Regions from separate parts of the Arthrobacter sp. P1_D4 genome, predicted to be linked through region 3. Evidence: riboswitches for the same ligand, from Rfam matches in the RefSeq annotation. Region 3 holds a riboswitch; each other region holds the start of a gene.
What was found. Region 3 has a riboswitch for S-adenosylmethionine ahead of metX (homoserine O-acetyltransferase MetX). Riboswitches for the same ligand answer to the same signal wherever they lie in the genome.
Positions count from the first base shown of each region.

Region 1: it holds a riboswitch for S-adenosylmethionine, as region 3 does, so the genes downstream of both, AC1D0A_RS17900 (aminotransferase class V-fold PLP-dependent enzyme) here and metX (homoserine O-acetyltransferase MetX) in region 3, are expected to answer to the same signal.
Region 2: it holds a riboswitch for S-adenosylmethionine, as region 3 does, so the genes downstream of both, AC1D0A_RS12340 (DUF1737 domain-containing protein) here and metX (homoserine O-acetyltransferase MetX) in region 3, are expected to answer to the same signal.
Region 4: it holds a riboswitch for S-adenosylmethionine, as region 3 does, so the genes downstream of both, AC1D0A_RS13430 (methionine ABC transporter ATP-binding protein) here and metX (homoserine O-acetyltransferase MetX) in region 3, are expected to answer to the same signal.

Region 1 is NZ_JBFUAU010000018.1:97,843-101,801, forward strand. It holds gene AC1D0A_RS17895 (class I SAM-dependent methyltransferase) at 142-918, opposite strand; gene AC1D0A_RS17900 (aminotransferase class V-fold PLP-dependent enzyme) at 1,000-2,439, opposite strand; SAM riboswitch class IV at 2,474-2,587, opposite strand; gene hisN (histidinol-phosphatase) at 2,665-3,495, opposite strand; gene rsgA (ribosome small subunit-dependent GTPase A) at 3,572-3,959, opposite strand, start outside.
Region 2 is NZ_JBFUAU010000011.1:93,239-97,197, reverse strand. It holds gene AC1D0A_RS12350 (aminodeoxychorismate lyase) at 1-653, shown strand, start outside; gene AC1D0A_RS12345 (ATP-grasp domain-containing protein) at 660-1,613, opposite strand; SAM riboswitch class IV at 1,932-2,045, shown strand; gene AC1D0A_RS12340 (DUF1737 domain-containing protein) at 2,058-2,366, shown strand; gene AC1D0A_RS12335 (rhodanese-like domain-containing protein) at 2,363-2,782, shown strand; gene AC1D0A_RS12330 (O-succinylhomoserine sulfhydrylase) at 2,783-3,959, shown strand, end outside.
Region 3 is NZ_JBFUAU010000008.1:98,477-102,435, forward strand. It holds gene AC1D0A_RS09125 (bifunctional o-acetylhomoserine/o-acetylserine sulfhydrylase) at 1-1,175, shown strand, start outside; SAM riboswitch class IV at 1,358-1,473, shown strand; gene metX (homoserine O-acetyltransferase MetX) at 1,485-2,624, shown strand; gene AC1D0A_RS09135 (MFS transporter) at 2,791-3,959, shown strand, end outside.
Region 4 is NZ_JBFUAU010000013.1:6,362-10,320, forward strand. It holds gene acs (acetate--CoA ligase) at 1-870, opposite strand, end outside; gene AC1D0A_RS13425 (CoA-binding protein) at 1,179-1,604, shown strand; SAM riboswitch class I at 1,702-1,792, shown strand; gene AC1D0A_RS13430 (methionine ABC transporter ATP-binding protein) at 1,932-2,741, shown strand; gene AC1D0A_RS13435 (methionine ABC transporter permease) at 2,734-3,399, shown strand; gene AC1D0A_RS13440 (LLM class flavin-dependent oxidoreductase) at 3,446-3,959, shown strand, end outside.

The sequences.
Region 1 (3,959 bases), on a different contig from region 3:
GCGTTGACGCGATGATCGGCGCCGGCCGGAAAACAGCCGGTGTCAAAGTTTCGTGTGCCTATAAGAAATTATTAGGCATACCGAAACAATAGGCCTGGCGGGCGCTGCGTGCAATCCGGGGGAATCCGGGGTGAGCGTGCATCAGGCCCGGAAGGCCCGCCACGTCTGGGTCAGGTAGGGCAGCCGGAGCACCTCGCCTGGGGTGTGCCCCAGGTGCTCGTGCAGGTACCAGGCGAGGTTGGCTGTGACCTTGGCCCGGGTGGAGTCCGATGCCGCGAGATAGTAGCTGCGGGACTTGGCCAGCTCCTGGATGTCCTCCGCCGTGACGGAATCCTCCCAGCGCGTCAGGTGGCTCTCCAGTCCGGTGAACTCGGGGCCCACGGCCGGACGGAAGTGTGGCTTGTGGACGTCCCCGGCGTGCATGATCCGGGAGAGCCGGTGCACCCAGGGCACGCTGGTGTCCAGCTGGTTCCAGATCAGGCCCAGCACGCCGTGCGGCCGCAGGATCCGGGCAATCTCGGCGCAGGCCAGGCCTGGGTCGCACCAGTGCCACGCCTGGGCAACCGTGACCAGGTCAAAGGACTCCGGCTCGAGACCGGTGTCCTCGGCGCTGCCCTCGATGGCGGTGACGTCCGGCAGGGTCCGGCGCAACTGCTCAAGCATGTCGGCAGAGGGGTCCACGGCCACCGTGGCCAGTCCGCGTTCTGCCAAAAGGGAAGTGAACTTCCCGGTGCCCGCGCCAATGTCCGCGGCGTCCCTGGCTCCCGCCCGGACCAGCCAGTCGGCCGACTCCTGCGGATAGCCGGGGCGGACGCGTTCATAGTGCTCGCCGCCGTCCTGGAAGCTTTGTCCGAGTTCCTGGCGCCGCTCGCTGTGCAGCTTCGGTCCGCTGTGGAGCCTGGGTCCGGCGCTTGCCACGTGCGATCTCCTTCGGGAAGGTCCTGCTTGTTACAGATACCTTTCGAATTTACCGCACCCGCGCCGGGCCCCGGTCCTGCGCTAGTCGAGGGTGCAGGGCGCAGCGCCGGCCGTGCCCGGGGTGTTCGGCGCCCAGTGGGGGTAGCTGCGGGTATCGTTGGCCGGCACCCAGCGCCCGGCGTCCACCACGTAATCCCAGCCGAGTCCGTTTTGCCGCAGCTGCTGCAGGCCGGCCAGCAGGCGTTCGGCGTCCTCCAGTCGTGAGCCGAGGCCGAAGCTGGCCCGCAGGGAGCCGGCGGGCAGGCCGAGCCGCTTGAGCAGCGGGTGGGCGCAGAAGCGGCCGTCGCGCAGGCCAATGCCGTGTTCGGCCGACAGGTAGGCGGCCACCAGTCCGGCGTCGTAGCCTGCCACGGAAAAGTTCACGACGCCGATCGTGCCGGTGTCCGGCTGATCGCCTCCAGTGGAAGAAGCGGAGGAAGAATCGGAAGCAGAATCGGCAAAGATCCGGTGCACGGTTACCCCTTCGATGCCCTGGAGGCCCTCGACGAGGAAGGACCGGATGGCGTCCTCGTGGGCCTGCCACTGCTCCGAGTCCAGGGCTGCAATGACCTGGGTGGCGCGGGCGAGGGCCGCCGCACCGAGGACGTTCGGCGAGCCGCCCTCGTGCCGGGCGGGTCCTGTGGTCCAGCTGACGGAGTCGAGCCGGGCATCGCGGACCGCGCCGCCGCCGGCCAGGTGCGGGGTGCCGGCGTCGAGCCAGTCCGTCCGCCCCACCAGCACGCCGGCGCCGAACGGGGCGTACAGCTTGTGCCCCGAGAAGGCGAGGTAATCGACGTCGTCCGCGGCGATATTGATCCGCCGGTGCGGGGCGAGCTGCGCGGCGTCGACAACGATCCTGGCGCCGTATTCGTGCGCCAGTGCGGCCAGGGTCCGGATCGGGAGGATCTCCCCGGTGACGTTGGAGGCGCCAGTGACGGCCAGCAGGCTGACGCCGCCGCGGGCGAGTTCGTCGCGCAGGCGGTCCACGGTGGCCGCGAGGGTGGCGGCGGCCACGACGCTGCGGTGCGGGACATTCTGCCAGGGCAGGAGGTTGGCGTGGTGTTCGATGTCGAGGTAGAGGACCTCGCCCGCGGGCCGCCCGTCGCGCAGCGGCAGGCAGCCGGCCAGCAGGTTCAGGGAATCGGTGGTGTTGCGCGTGAAGATCACGGAATCGCCGGGCCGGCCGCCCACGAAGTCCCGCACGATGTCCCGAGCGTTCTCGTAGACGGAGGTGCTGATCTGCGATGCGTAGCCGGCGCCACGGTGCACGCTTGCGTAGTACGGCAGGATTTCGTTCAGGTAGGCCGAGACCACGGACAGGGCCGGGGCAGAGGCGCCGTAGTCGAGGTTGGCGTAGCGCGCGTGGCCGCCGGTGATCAGCGGGGCCTGGATCTCGGCCCCGGTGACGGCTGCCAGCGGGCGGGCCGCGAGGGCAAGCCGTGCATGGAATTCAGGGGCAACGGGGAAAATGGCAGTTGTCATGGGACCTCACTCGAACAGGACCCCACACCGTGGGAATCCGCGCTTGCCGGGTCCGTTCCGGACCGGCCAGGTCGTCACCCGGGGCACCCCACCGCGACTGGAGGGTTGCCGGCCAGCAAACCGGGGTTTAGCGCTGGCACTCGTGACCTGCATCGAGCGTAGGACATCGGCGCAGCCGGGGAAAAGGCGGCCGCCGATTGTGAAGCGGATTATTACGGGCGCGGATCAGTTGTTCGGGTGGGCCTGGAAGAGGTCGTCGAGTCCGGGGTTGAGACGCTTGAGGACTTCCGAGTGCAGGATCGAATTGGTGGCCAGGGCGTTGCCGCCGAAGGGGCCGTCCTCGCCTTCGAGCGAGGTGAAGCGGCCGCCGGCCTCGGTCACGATCGGCACCAGGGCGGCCATGTCGTAGAGATTCAGCTCGGGTTCGCAGGCGATGTCCACGGCTCCCTCGGCCACGAGGCAGTACGACCAGAAGTCACCGTAGGCGCGGGTCCGCCACACTTCCTCGGTCAGGCCCAGGAACTCATCCAGGTTCCCGCGTTCCTTCCAGCCGCCAAGGCTGGAGTAGGACAGCGACGCGTCCTCGAGATTGGAGACGTTGGATACCTTCAACCGTGTGGCGGCGGCGAGCGAGCGGCCGGTGTAGGCGCCTGCACCCTTGGCGGCCCACCAGCGCTTGCCCAGTGCCGGCGCGCTGACGACGCCGACCACCGGCTCGCCCTCATCGACGAGGGCGATCAGGGTGGCCCAGACCGGGACGCCGCGGACAAAGTTCTTCGTGCCGTCGATCGGGTCGATGATCCACCGGCGGGAACCGTGGCCCGAGCTGCCGAACTCTTCGCCCAGGACCGCGTCACGCGGACGTGACCGGGAGAGCTGGCCGCGGATGGCCTCTTCCGCGGACTTGTCGGCATCGGTGACGGGTGTGAGGTCGGGCTTCGTCTCGATCCGAAGGTCGAGCGCCTTGAAGCGGCTCATGGTCTGGGAATCGACCGAATCTGCCAGTACATGGGCAAGGCGCAGGTCATCGTTGTAGCTCGAAGCTGGTTGGCTCATGGTTCCAAACTACCGTCAAACCCGGCTGCCGGGCGGGAGGCCGCGGCTCGGCGCCGCCGCCCCGTTGCCGGTCCGGCTAGGAAACGGTGCCCAGTTCCTTGGTTTCCTGCGCTTCCATCCGCGGGTCAGTGCCCAGCAGCCGGCGCAGGGACGCGAGCCTGGCCGGTCCCGAGGGCCCCGCGTGCCCGGCCGCAACCCACTTGTCGACCCCGCAGTTGACGGCGGTGGAGTCATGCTTGCAGCCGCGTTCGCAATCATCGGTGCCCGGTTCCAGGTCCGGGAAGGAACGCAGGATCCGGTCCGGGTCCACGTGGGCCAGGCCGAAGGACCGGATGCCGGGGGTGTCGATGATCCAGCTCCCGGCCGGGGCATCGTTGACTTTGAGCGCCAGTGCCGACGAGGACGTGTGGCGGCCGCGGCCGGTGACCGCGTTCACGCCTCCCGTGGCCCGCTCGGCCCCGGTC
Region 2 (3,959 bases), on a different contig from region 3:
CGGGCGGCGCGGCGCAGGACGAGGTGGTGGTGAAGCTGATTGTCACCCGCGGGCCGGAGGGCGCGGCTGCCCCCACGTGCTGGGTCCAGGCCTCCGCCCCGGCCGCCGCGGGACGGCGGCAGCGCGAGACCGGGATCGACGTCATCCTGCTCGACCGCGGCTACGACAGTGAAGTCGGCGAGCGCGCCCCGTGGCTCCTGCTCGGCGCCAAGACCCTTTCCTACGCCGTGAACATGGCGGCGCTGCGCTACGCCCACCGGCAGGGCGCCGACGACGTCATCTTCACGTCCGCGGACGGCAGGGTGCTGGAGGGTCCGACGTCGACCGTTCTGCTGGCCCACCTGGAAACCTCGGACGACGGCGCCGGCGGAGTCCGCACCGTCCGGCGGCTCATCACGCCCCAGCTGGACAGCGGCATCCTGCCCGGCACGTCACAGGGCGCCCTGTTCACCGCCGCCAAGGCCGCCGGCTGGGAGCTGGGCTACGGCCCGCTGGAGCCGAAGGACCTGCTGGACGCCGACGCGGTCTGGCTGATCTCCAGCATCCGGCTCCTGGCCCCGGTGAACCACATCGACGGGCAGGAAATCGGCACCCCGGAACTCCGGCGCCAGCTCACTGCCGAACTCAACGCCCTCTTCGCGACCATCGAATAGGAACGCTCACCCCAGGGCGTCCGCGGGCACTGCCGGGCACCGGCGGAACGAGGCCGGGTTGAACGCCGGGAGCATGAACGTTGCGAGCACGGCGTCGAGCATTTCCGGGGCCCAGGTGCTGTTCTCCCCCAGGGTCGCGCAGACACCCAGCACCATGGGCGTTCCGTCGGTGCGGCGGCGGATTTGGACCTGGACCGGCCCGGCCAGCCCGAGCGTGCGGACGGCGGCCAGGCCCAGCTTGCGCACATCCCCGGCCTGGTTCGCCGGCACCCTGCGGCTGACCTCGTCGCTGCCGGCGCGTCCATACGGAGTCCTGGTCTTCTCGAGGACCACCGCCACCGGCGCCATCGCGTTGCGTGCCGGGGTGCCGAACACCAGGCACACATAGTCGGCACCCGGGATAAATTCCTGGACCAGTTGCCCCGCCGGCATGTTCTTCCAGCTAACGGAGCCGGTTCCGGCCAGCAGGTGGACACCATGGGAGCCTTTGAAGACCCGAGGCTTGACCACCACGGGGCCGCTGAGGCCGGCGAGGGATGCCGGCGCGGCGGCGAGGTCGCCCGGAACCGCGAACCGGGGCACCGGGATGCCGGCGGCTTGCAGCGCCCAGGTGGTGAACAGGTGGTCGTTGGCGAGGGCCACCGCGGCGGGGTCGGCCACGATGATCCGCACGTCCTGGGCGAATCCGGCGCGGGCCGCGGCCAGGACCGGGAGCTCCACGGTGAGGGTCGGAATGATGACGTTGATGGCTTCGCGGTCCACCACCCGGCGCAGGTCCAGGACCATGTCCGGGTTCGTCGCCGGCAGGAGCCTGACCGCGGCGGCGGGAGCCTCCCCGGCCTGGCGGGTGTCGGCGCGGGCGTCGGAGCCGAGGTACGGGAGGCCCCGGGCTTCGAGCTGGGCCGCGACGGCCCGTCCGGCGGCGCTTGTAATCCCGGTAACGAGTATGCGCGGGCCCACGATTGCTCCATTCCGCCGTCACCGGCCGGACCGCGGCTGCGGCTCCGACCGTTCCAGCCACCGATTCCCAGACAGCTTGTTGATGGACAGGCGAGTCGATTCCGGGACTGCTCGATTCACACATTGCTCGAATCACCTGCAGCTCCGGCCGACTCGTCGGACCTAATCCCCCCAGTAGACGGCGAAACGTCCCGGCAGACACGAGTGGGCTGTACCCGAAACTGGAGCCCGCCACTACTCGCCCGGGCCGCGGTCCGGTTACGGAACATGACGACGGCGGCGGTGCGGGCCGGCGTCGCAGGTGTTACGTTTTTGGGGAGTAATGAGAACCGGTGCCAAGCCCTGACTGGCCGGTCGGCAACCCTCCCTTTCGCGGCGGGGTGCCTCAGGTGAATACTCGGCATTCGAGAATTCGAGCTGCAAGCGTGAAAGAGGAGATCCGTCGTGCCCGAGACGTCAATACCCACAACAGCCACACCCGGTTCAGCACCCGGCGCGGAGAGGCTGGCTTACCGCCTGTTCACCGGCGCGGATGACCGCGCCTTTTGCGAGCGGGTGTCAGCCGCCCTGGCCGAGGGCTACGTGCTGCATGGAAGCCCCGCCGCCAGCTTCAACGGAAGCACCGTGATCGTGGCGCAGGCGCTGGTCCTGCCGGCCGCGATTGCCAGTGCGGACGCCGCCGTGGCCAATGCGGTTGATGAGCTCGACGCCGACGAATTTGGCGCCGACGGAGCCTTCGCGGGCCACGCATGAGCTACGCCGGAGACCTCAGCCCGCAGGAGGCGTGGGCCAAGCTGGAGGCCGGAGCCATCCTGGTGGATGTCCGGACCGAAGGCGAATGGGCCCACATCGGCATCCCGGACACCGCGGCCGCGGGCGAGAGCCGCAACGATCCGCTCTTCATCCAGTGGAACCTTGCCGGCGGCACGCCGAACCCGCACTTCGTGGAACAGCTAAGGCAGCAGGCGCCGGCGGACACCGCCGTCGAACTGGTGTTCCTTTGCCGTTCCGGTGCCCGGTCGATCGGCGCCGCGACGGCCGCGACGGCCGCCGGCTACACCTCGTACAACGTCCTTGAGGGCTTCGAAGGCGAGACCGACCGCTTTGGCGAACGCACCGTCAATGGCTGGAAGAACCGCGGCCTGCCCACCAACCTCGGAAAGATCTAAGTGACTTTCAATCCCGACGCCGCCGGCTGGGCGGCCGACACCCAGGCTGTCCGTGGCGGCCTTGACCGCACCGGCTTCCAGGAGACCACCGAGCCGATCTTCCTCAACTCAGGATTCGTCTACGAGTCCGCGGCCGCCGCCGAGCGCGCCTTCACCGGGGAGGACGAGCGCTTCGTCTACTCCCGCTACGGCAACCCCTCCGTCGCCACCTTCCAGGAGCGGCTGCGGCTGCTCGAGGGAACGGAGGCGTGTTTCGCGACGGCGTCCGGCATGTCCGCCGTCTTCACCGCCCTGGGCGCGCTGCTGGCGGCCGGCGACCGGGTGGTCGCGGCCCGCTCGCTGTTTGGCTCGTGCTTCGTGATCCTCAACGAAATCCTGCCGCGCTGGGGTGTCGAGACGGTCTTCGTAGACGGTCCGGACCTGGAGCAGTGGCAGTCCGCGCTGTCCGTGCCGACCACCGCGGTGTTCTTCGAGTCGCCGTCGAACCCGATGCAGGAAATCGTGGACATCGCCGCCGTGAGCAAACTGGCGCACGCGGCCGGCGCCACGGTGGTGGTTGACAACGTCTTCGCCACCCCGCTGCTCCAGCGCTGCGGCGACCTCGGCGCGGACGTGGTGGTCTACTCCGGCACCAAGCACATCGACGGCCAGGGCCGCGTCCTGGGCGGAGCCATCCTGGGCACCAAGGAATTCATCGACGGGCCCGTCAAGCAGCTCATGCGGCACACCGGTCCGGCGCTTTCGGCGTTCAACGCCTGGGTGCTCACCAAGGGCCTGGAGACCATGGCCCTGCGCGTCAACCATTCCTCGGCCTCCGCGCTGCGGCTGGCCGAATGGCTCGAGGGACAGCCTGCGGTCGGCTGGGTAAAGTACCCGCTGCTGCCGTCCCACCCGCAGTACCCGCTCGCAGTGCAGCAGATGAAGGCCGGCGGGACCGTGCTCACCCTGGAACTGCAGCCCTCCCCCGGGCGCACGGCGAAGCAGGCCGCGTTCGCACTCCTGGACGCGCTGCGGATCATCGACATCTCCAACAACCTGGGCGATGCCAAGACGCTTATCACGCACCCGGCCACCACCACGCACCGCGCGATGGGCCCGGAAGGCCGCGCGGCGATCGGGCTCAGCGACGGCGTGGTCCGGCTTTCGGTGGGGCTGGAGGACGTCGAGGACCTGATCC
Region 3 (3,959 bases):
CGCTCGCCGAGCTCGCGCCCATCTACACCCGGATCGGCAACCCGACCCAGGACGCCGTCGAACAGCGCGTCGCCAGCCTGGAAGGAGGCCTCGCGGCGCTGCTGCTCAGCTCCGGCCAGGCCGCCGAGACGTTCGCGATCCTCAACATCGCCGAGGCCGGGGACCATGTGGTGGCCAGCCCCAGCCTCTACGGCGGAACCTACAACCTGCTCGCGCACACGCTGAAGAAGTTCGGCATCTCCGTGACCTTCGTGGCGGACCCGGACAACCTGGACCAGTGGCGGGACGCCGTCCAGCCCAACACCAAGCTGTTTTTCGGCGAAGTGGTCTCCAACCCCCGCCAGGACGTCCTGGACATCGAGGGCGTCTCCCGCGTGGCGCACGAGGCCGGCGTGCCGCTGGTGGTCGACAACACGCTCTCCACCCCCTACCTGATCCGGCCGATCGAGTGGGGCGCGGACATCGTGGTCCATTCGGCCACCAAGTACCTCGGCGGGCACGGCGCCGCAATCGCCGGCGTGATCGTGGACTCCGGCAACTTCGACTTCGGGAAAGACCCGGAGCGGTTCCCCGGCTTCAACACCCCGGACCCCACCTACAACGGCCTGGTTTACGCCCGCGACCTCGGAGCCGACGGCGCGCTGGGCGCGAACCTCTCCTACATCCTCAAGGCCCGGGTCCAGCTCCTGCGCGACCTCGGCTCCGCGGTGTCCCCGTTCAACGCCTTCCTCATCGCCCAGGGCATCGAAACGCTGAGCCTGCGCGTCGAGCGCCACGTGGCCAACGCCACGAAGGTGGCGCAATGGCTGGAGGGGCGGGACGACGTCGAATCGGTCGCCTACGCCGGGCTGCCGTCCAGCCCCTGGTACGAGCGCGGCCGCAAGTACGGGCCCAAGGGGACAGGCGCCGTCGTGGCGTTCAACATCGCCGGGGGAGCGGAGGCCGGCAAGCGGTTCGTCGATGCCCTCGAACTGCACTCGCACGTCGCGAACATCGGCGATGTCCGGTCGCTGGTGATCCATCCGGCGTCGACCACCCACAGCCAGCTCTCGCCCGAACAGCAGGTGATCGCCGGGGTGAATCCCGGGCTGGTGCGGCTTTCGGTGGGACTGGAGCATATTGACGACATCCTGGCGGACCTCGACGCCGGATTCCGCGCGGCCAAGACCGCCTAGACGGAAGCCCACGCGGAATTTCCCCACCTTGCTGGCATGACGCCGGGAATCGCCGGCACTTCGGCGCGACCCGCCGGTCACGGCTGTCAAAGGTGGGGAAACTGCGGTGCTGACGGGTCCGGCTGTCACATGGAAGTCATAATCTTCGTGATTTCCGCACCCTGTTTCGTAGACTCGTACCAGGTCATGAGTGCCAGCGACAGCCCCGGCTTGCTGGCCGGCAACCCTCCTTTTGCGGCGGGGTGCCCCGGGTGAAGACCTGGCCTGCCGGTCAGCTGACGGCGGGCAAGCGCGAAGATAGGTCCTCACATGACGATTGCCGTCACCCGCACGGGTGTTCCCGAAACCAAACCATCCCGGACCCCTGACGGGACCGTCCAGTTCGTCAGGATCGGTGATCTGCAGCTCGAATCCGGGACTCCGTTGCCGGATGTGGTGCTCGCCTACGAGACGTGGGGGACCCTGAACGCGGACGCCTCCAACGCAGTGCTCATTGAACACGCCCTGACCGGCGACACACACGTGACCCGCGGCGAGAGCGGGGAGCCCGGCTGGTGGGAACAGCTCGCCGGACCCGGGGCTCCCGTGGACACGGACAAGTACTTCGTCGTTTCGATCAACATCCTGGGCGGCTGCTACGGATCCACCGGACCTTCCACCCCGGCCCCCGACGGGCGCCCCTGGGGATCGCGGTTCCCGCTGGTCACCCTGCGGGACACCGCCGCCGCCGAGGCGCGGCTGGCCGATGCCCTGGGCATCGGCAGCTGGTACGCGGTGCTGGGCGGCTCGCTCGGCGGCGCGCGGGCCCTTGAATGGGCCGTCACGTTTCCCGGCCGGGTCCGGCGCTGCGCCGTGATTTCCGTCGGCGCCAGCAGCACTGCCGAACAGATTGCCTTCGCGCAGGCACAGACGCTGGCCATCCGCCAGGACCCCCACTTCAGGGGCGGGGACTACTACGGCGGCCCGGAACCCGAGTCGGGGCTCGCCCTCGCCCGCCGCATCGCGCACATCACCTACCGCTCAGCGGCCGAACTGGACGGCCGGTTTGGCCGCAACGCCCAAGAGTCCGAGACGCCCCTGGAAGCCGGATCGCTGGCCGGACGCGGGCGCTATCAGGTGGAAAGCTACCTGGACCACCAGGGCAGCAAACTGGCCCGGCGTTTCGACGCGAACAGCTACATCGCGATCACCGAAGCCCTCATGAGCCACGATGTCTGCCGGGGGCGCGGAGGTCTCGGGGAGGCACTGGCCCCGGCCACCGCAGAATTCCTGGTGGCGGCCGTGGACTCGGACCGCCTGTATTTCCCGGCCCAGTCCCGTCAACTGGCAGAGGCCCTGCCGGGCGGCCCGGAACTGCATATCATTCAAGCGCCAATCGGCCACGACGGCTTCCTGACCGAAATCGGCCAGCTCAGCGGGCAGCTCCGGGAGACCTTCTTCAGCCACTAGGCCGGCCCGCTTGTGCATTTTTGCAGATGCGCTCTGCACTAATGGCCGTTGAGGCTGAGGGCCGGAGCGTCCATACTCATGGGGAATGACGCCCTGTGCCCTAAATCACAAGCGTCCTCAGTCCAATGGTCCACAGGGTGTCGATGGAGACGCCGAAGGAGTCACGATGAGTACGGAAAACGCCGCAAGGCGCGCTGAAGAAACCGACGTCAAAACGTCCGGCCTGAAGAAGGTGGTGGCGGCCTCCATGGCCGGCACCGTGGTTGAGTGGTACGAGTTTTTCCTCTACGCCTCCGCCGCCACCCTTGTGTTCGGCAAGCTGTTCTTCCCGAACACCGGTTCGGAACTGGATGGCATCCTCGCCGCTTTCCTCACCTACGCGGTCGGCTTCATTGCCCGCCCGATCGGCGGCATCGTCTTCGGCCACTTCGGCGACAAGTTCGGCCGCAAGCAGTTGCTCCAGCTGAGCATCATCCTTGTCGGCGTTGCCACCTTCGCCATGGGCTGCCTGCCCACCTTCGCGCAGATCGGCTACTGGGCCCCGGCCCTGCTGGTCTTCCTGCGCTTCGCCCAGGGCTTCGCCGTTGGCGGTGAATGGGGCGGCGCAGTCCTTCTCGTCGCCGAACACAGCCCGAGCAAGTCCCGCGGATTCTGGGCAAGCTGGCCGCAGTCGGCGGTTCCGATGGGCAACCTCCTGGCCACGGCTGTCCTCTTCACCCTTTCCGCCACGTTGTCCTCCGCCGACTTCCTCAGCTGGGGCTGGCGCGTAGCCTTCTGGCTCTCCGCCGTGATCGTGCTGGTCGGCTACTACATCCGCACCAAGGTCCAGGACGCCCCCATCTTCCTGGAGGCCCGCAAGGAGGTCGAGGCCGGCCACAAGGGCTACGGCGTGGCCGAGGTCTTCCGCCGCTACCCGCGCGGCGTCTTCACCGCCATGGGTCTGCGCTTCGCCGAGAACATTCTCTACTACCTTGTGGTCACCTTCTCGATCACTTACCTGAAGGTCATCGTCCAGACGGACACCTCGCGGATCCTGCTGCTGCTGCTTGTGGCGCACATCGTCCACTTCGCCGTGATCCCGATGGTCGGCAGGCTCTCGGACAACGTCGGCCGCAAGCCGGTCTACATGGCCGGCGCCATCCTCGGCGGAACGTGGGGATTCTTCGCGTTCCCGATGATGGACACCAAGAACGACCTCGTCATCCTCGCTGCGATCACCATCGGCCTGCTGTTCCACTCCCTGATGTACGCCGGCCAGCCGGCGCTCATGGCCGAAATGTTCCCGACCCGGATGCGCTACTCCGGCGTCTCGCTGGGCTACCAGGTCACCTCGAT
Region 4 (3,959 bases), on a different contig from region 3:
GACCACCAGGACGTGTTCGATGGCGTTGTCGCCGGCGACGGCGGCGTCCGCGTTGTCCTTGACCGGCACGGCGGTGCCGCGGCGGAACTGGCCGTCGGTGGTGACCAGGAGCTTGGCGCCGGTGTCCTCCACCCGGAACTTCAGGGCCTCGGCGGAGAACCCGCCGAAGACCAAGGAATGGATCGCGCCGATCCGGGCCACTGCGAGGGTGATGATCACGGTTTCGGGGATGACGGGGAGGTAGATGACCACCCGGTCGCCCTTGGTGATACCGAGATCCAGGAGGGCATTGGCGGCTTTGGAAACCTCGCGCTGGAGTTCGGCGTAGGTGACGGCGCGGCGGTCGCCGGGCTCGCCCTCAAAGTGCAGGGCCACCTTGTCTCCACGCCCCGCCGCTACGTGGCGGTCGACGCAGTTGTAGGCGACATTGAGCCTGCCCCCTTCGAACCAGGTGATCTGCGGTCCGGTGCCGGCCACGACGTCGGCAGGGACCCGGCGGTGCGCGGTGTGCCAGGGCTTGGTTTGCTCCGTTGCGCCGCCAGGCAGGTCCGCCCAGTCGAGGCGGAGAGCCTGGGTTTCCCAGAACGCAACCGTCTCTGCCTGGACAGTACCCGCGGTCGCGGCGGCGCCGTGCCGGGGAGGGTGGTCTCCGGAGGTGGTGCTGCGGTGACGCGCCGGCCCGTCGGCGGGGACGCCGTGCACTGCGCCGTCCGTGGGCTCGTTCAGGGACCATCCCGAAGAGCCGCGAGAGGAGCCGGGCGCGTCACGCAGCCCTGCTTCGTTCGCCGTCGCGTCCGAAGTGGTTTGTGGGAATGCCTCGGACGCAGTCCGGGCAAAGGTGGGCAGAGCGGAAGAATTCTCAGGGGTCATTGCTGCACTCCATCGGTCCTGGCAGTAGCACCCCTTGGTTGCTCCGGCGCCCTCGAATATCACCGAAGGAGGGCGGAGCGGTTGCGTGGGAATGGTCGTCTCACGTCACCGGGGGGTTGCTGCGGCGTCATCGATCCAGGTCTCTCGGCCGCTCGGGATGGTCACTACCTACTAGAACTTCAGATGCACGATTCCGCAAAATCGGCGTGCGGGAGCGCCGTAATATTCGTTCACCCGGCATGCGTCCGGCCCAAATCATTCATTTATTCGGCAATTGTCCGGAAAGGTCGCAGGAGTATGGTTGATGCATGGCCCATGTTAACGATCCGGCAGTCATTGACCGCCTCATGCGAACCAAAGGCACGTGGGCGGTGGTCGGCCTCACCACCAACGAATGGCGCTCGGCGTATGAGGTCTCCCTCTATGTCCGGGACCGGATGGGCATGGAAATCATCCCGGTCAACCTGCCCGGCGACGACGTCCACGGCGAGAAGGGGTACCGTTCCCTGACTGACATCCCGGCGGAGAAGCACCCGATCGACGTCGTGGACTGCTTCGTCAACTCCCACAGGGTGGGCGCAGTCATAGACGAGGCCATCGCGGTAGGTGCCAAGGCCGTCTGGCTGCAGCTGGGCGTCTTCGATGACGCCGCGACGGACCGCGCGAAGGCCGCCGGGCTGGACGTCGTCGTGAACGCGTGCCCCGCCCGCGAAGGCTGGCGCGTGGGCATCTGACGGCCCGGGAATGACGATCAACAGATCGGGAAGAGTCGGTTACAAAATGTGACCGGCTTTTTCCGTATCCGGCCTCATGCCGTGTGAGATGGACTCGTAACCATCCCGAGCGGCTGAGAGATCTGGCTCCGTGACGCCGCAGCAACCCCCTCCTTTGAGGACGGTGCTACCGCCAGGACCGATGGAGAACCACTGTGTTCTGAGGCTCCCCGGCTTCGCTCAGCGCTGCCCGGAAGCCAGGACCCAGGGCTTTCCTCGGGCGAGCCCGGAGGAAATCATGAACACGCAGACAGCGGCAGCGCCGCGGCCCCGAGCAGGTGGGGGCCTGTGATCGAGATCCAGAACGTCAGCACGTCATTCGCCTCGGCCGCGGGACCTTTCACGGCCGTCGATGACGTCAGCCTGCACATCAGGCGGGGCACCATCCAGGGCATCATCGGGTTCTCCGGCGCCGGCAAATCCACGCTGCTGCGCAACATCAACCTCCTCGAGCGCCCGACGTCGGGCCGCGTCCTGGTGGACGGCGTGGACCTGGTGACCCTGTCCGACGCCGAGCTGCGGACCAAGCGGCACGACATCGGCATGATTTTCCAGCACTTCAATCTCCTCAACAACCTCACAGCCCAGGAAAATGTGGAGCTGTCCCTGAAGTTCGCCGGCGTGGGGAAGGCGGAACGCCGGCGGCGGGCCGCCGAAACCCTGGAAATCGTGGACCTCGCCGACAAAGCGGGAACGTATCCGGCCAAACTCTCCGGGGGCCAGAAACAGCGGGTGGCGATCGCCCGCGCCCTCGCCACCGGGCCCAAAGTGCTGCTCTGCGACGAGCCGACGTCGGCCGTGGATCCCCGGACGACGTCATCGGTCCTGCAGTACCTGGCCGACGTCAACGCCGAATTCGGCATCACAATCGTGGTGGTCACCCACGAGATGAATGTCATCAAGGCCATCGCGGACAACGTCGCGGTCATGGAAGAAGGCCGGGTCGTGGAGCAGTTCGACCTCGCCGAACTCCAACGCCCCGGCTTCCACCCGGCGACGTCGATCGGCCGCTACCTGGTCTCCGATGAGATCCAGCTGGACCGCTCCGGGAGGGGCGCCCACACCACAGCCGCGTCGGAGGGCCTGATCAATGTTTGACCGCATCCTGGAAGTCCTGCCCGAAATCGGCGTCGCCATGGGGCAGACCCTCACCATGCTGCTGGTGGCCATCCCGCTGGCGGTGCTGCTCGGGACACCGCTGGGTGTCCTGCTCTACACCATCGGTCCCAACGGGCTCAAGCACAGGCCAAAGCTGCACCGGGTCCTGGACGGGCTGGTCAACCTGCTCCGCTCGTTCCCGTTCCTGATCCTGCTGATCGCAATCATTCCCGTGACTAGGTTCATTGTCGGCACGACCATCGGCACGGCCGCCGTCATTGTCCCGCTGACCCTCAACGCCATTCCGTATTTCGCCCGCTTCGTGGAACAGAACCTGAGCCAGCTCGGCGGCGGAGTGGTCGAAGCGGCACGGTCCATGGGCGCCAGCCGGTCCCAGATCGTCCGGGACGTCCTGATTGTGGAGGCGAAGCCCGGACTCGTCAGCTCCATCACCATCATGACCGTCAGCTTCATCTCCTACTCGGCGATGGCCGGCCTGGTGGGCGGCGGCGGAATCGGCGACTTCGCCATCCGGTACGGCTATTACCGCTACGAGACACCGCTCATGATCACCGCCATAGTCCTGATGATCCTGCTGGTCACCATCGTTCAGCTGGGCGGATCCTATGTTGCCCGGCGCCTGGACAAGCGCCTCTGAGCGCCGGCAGCACCATCGTCCCACCTCCCACAGCGGAAAGCACCCCATGACTTCAACACCCAGTACCCGTTTCGACGGACCCCGCCCCCGCCTGCTGATCAGCGCCTTCGTGATGAACACGTCCAGCCACATCATGGGCGGCCAGTGGCGGCGCCCGGAAGCCCAGCAGCACCGGTTCAACGAACTCCAGCTCTGGATCGACCTGGCCCGCCAGCTCGAAGACGCCAAGTTTGACGCGATCTTCTTCGCCGACGTCGTCGGTCTCTACGGCGACTACGACGGCGGGTGGGCATCGCTGCTGAAAAAGGGCCTGCAGGTGCCGTCCAACGACCCCCTTATCCTGCTCTCCGCGCTCGCGACCGGAACGCGGGAGATCGGACTGGCCGCGACGTCGTCGGTGATTCAGAGCCACCCGTTCCAGTTCGCCCGGCAGATGTCCACCCTGGATCACATCAGCGACGGCCGGGTGGCCTGGAACATCGTCACCAGCGTGCTGGAAAACGCGCACCGGAACTTCAACGCCACCGAGCTGACCAGGCATGACGAACGCTACGACTGGG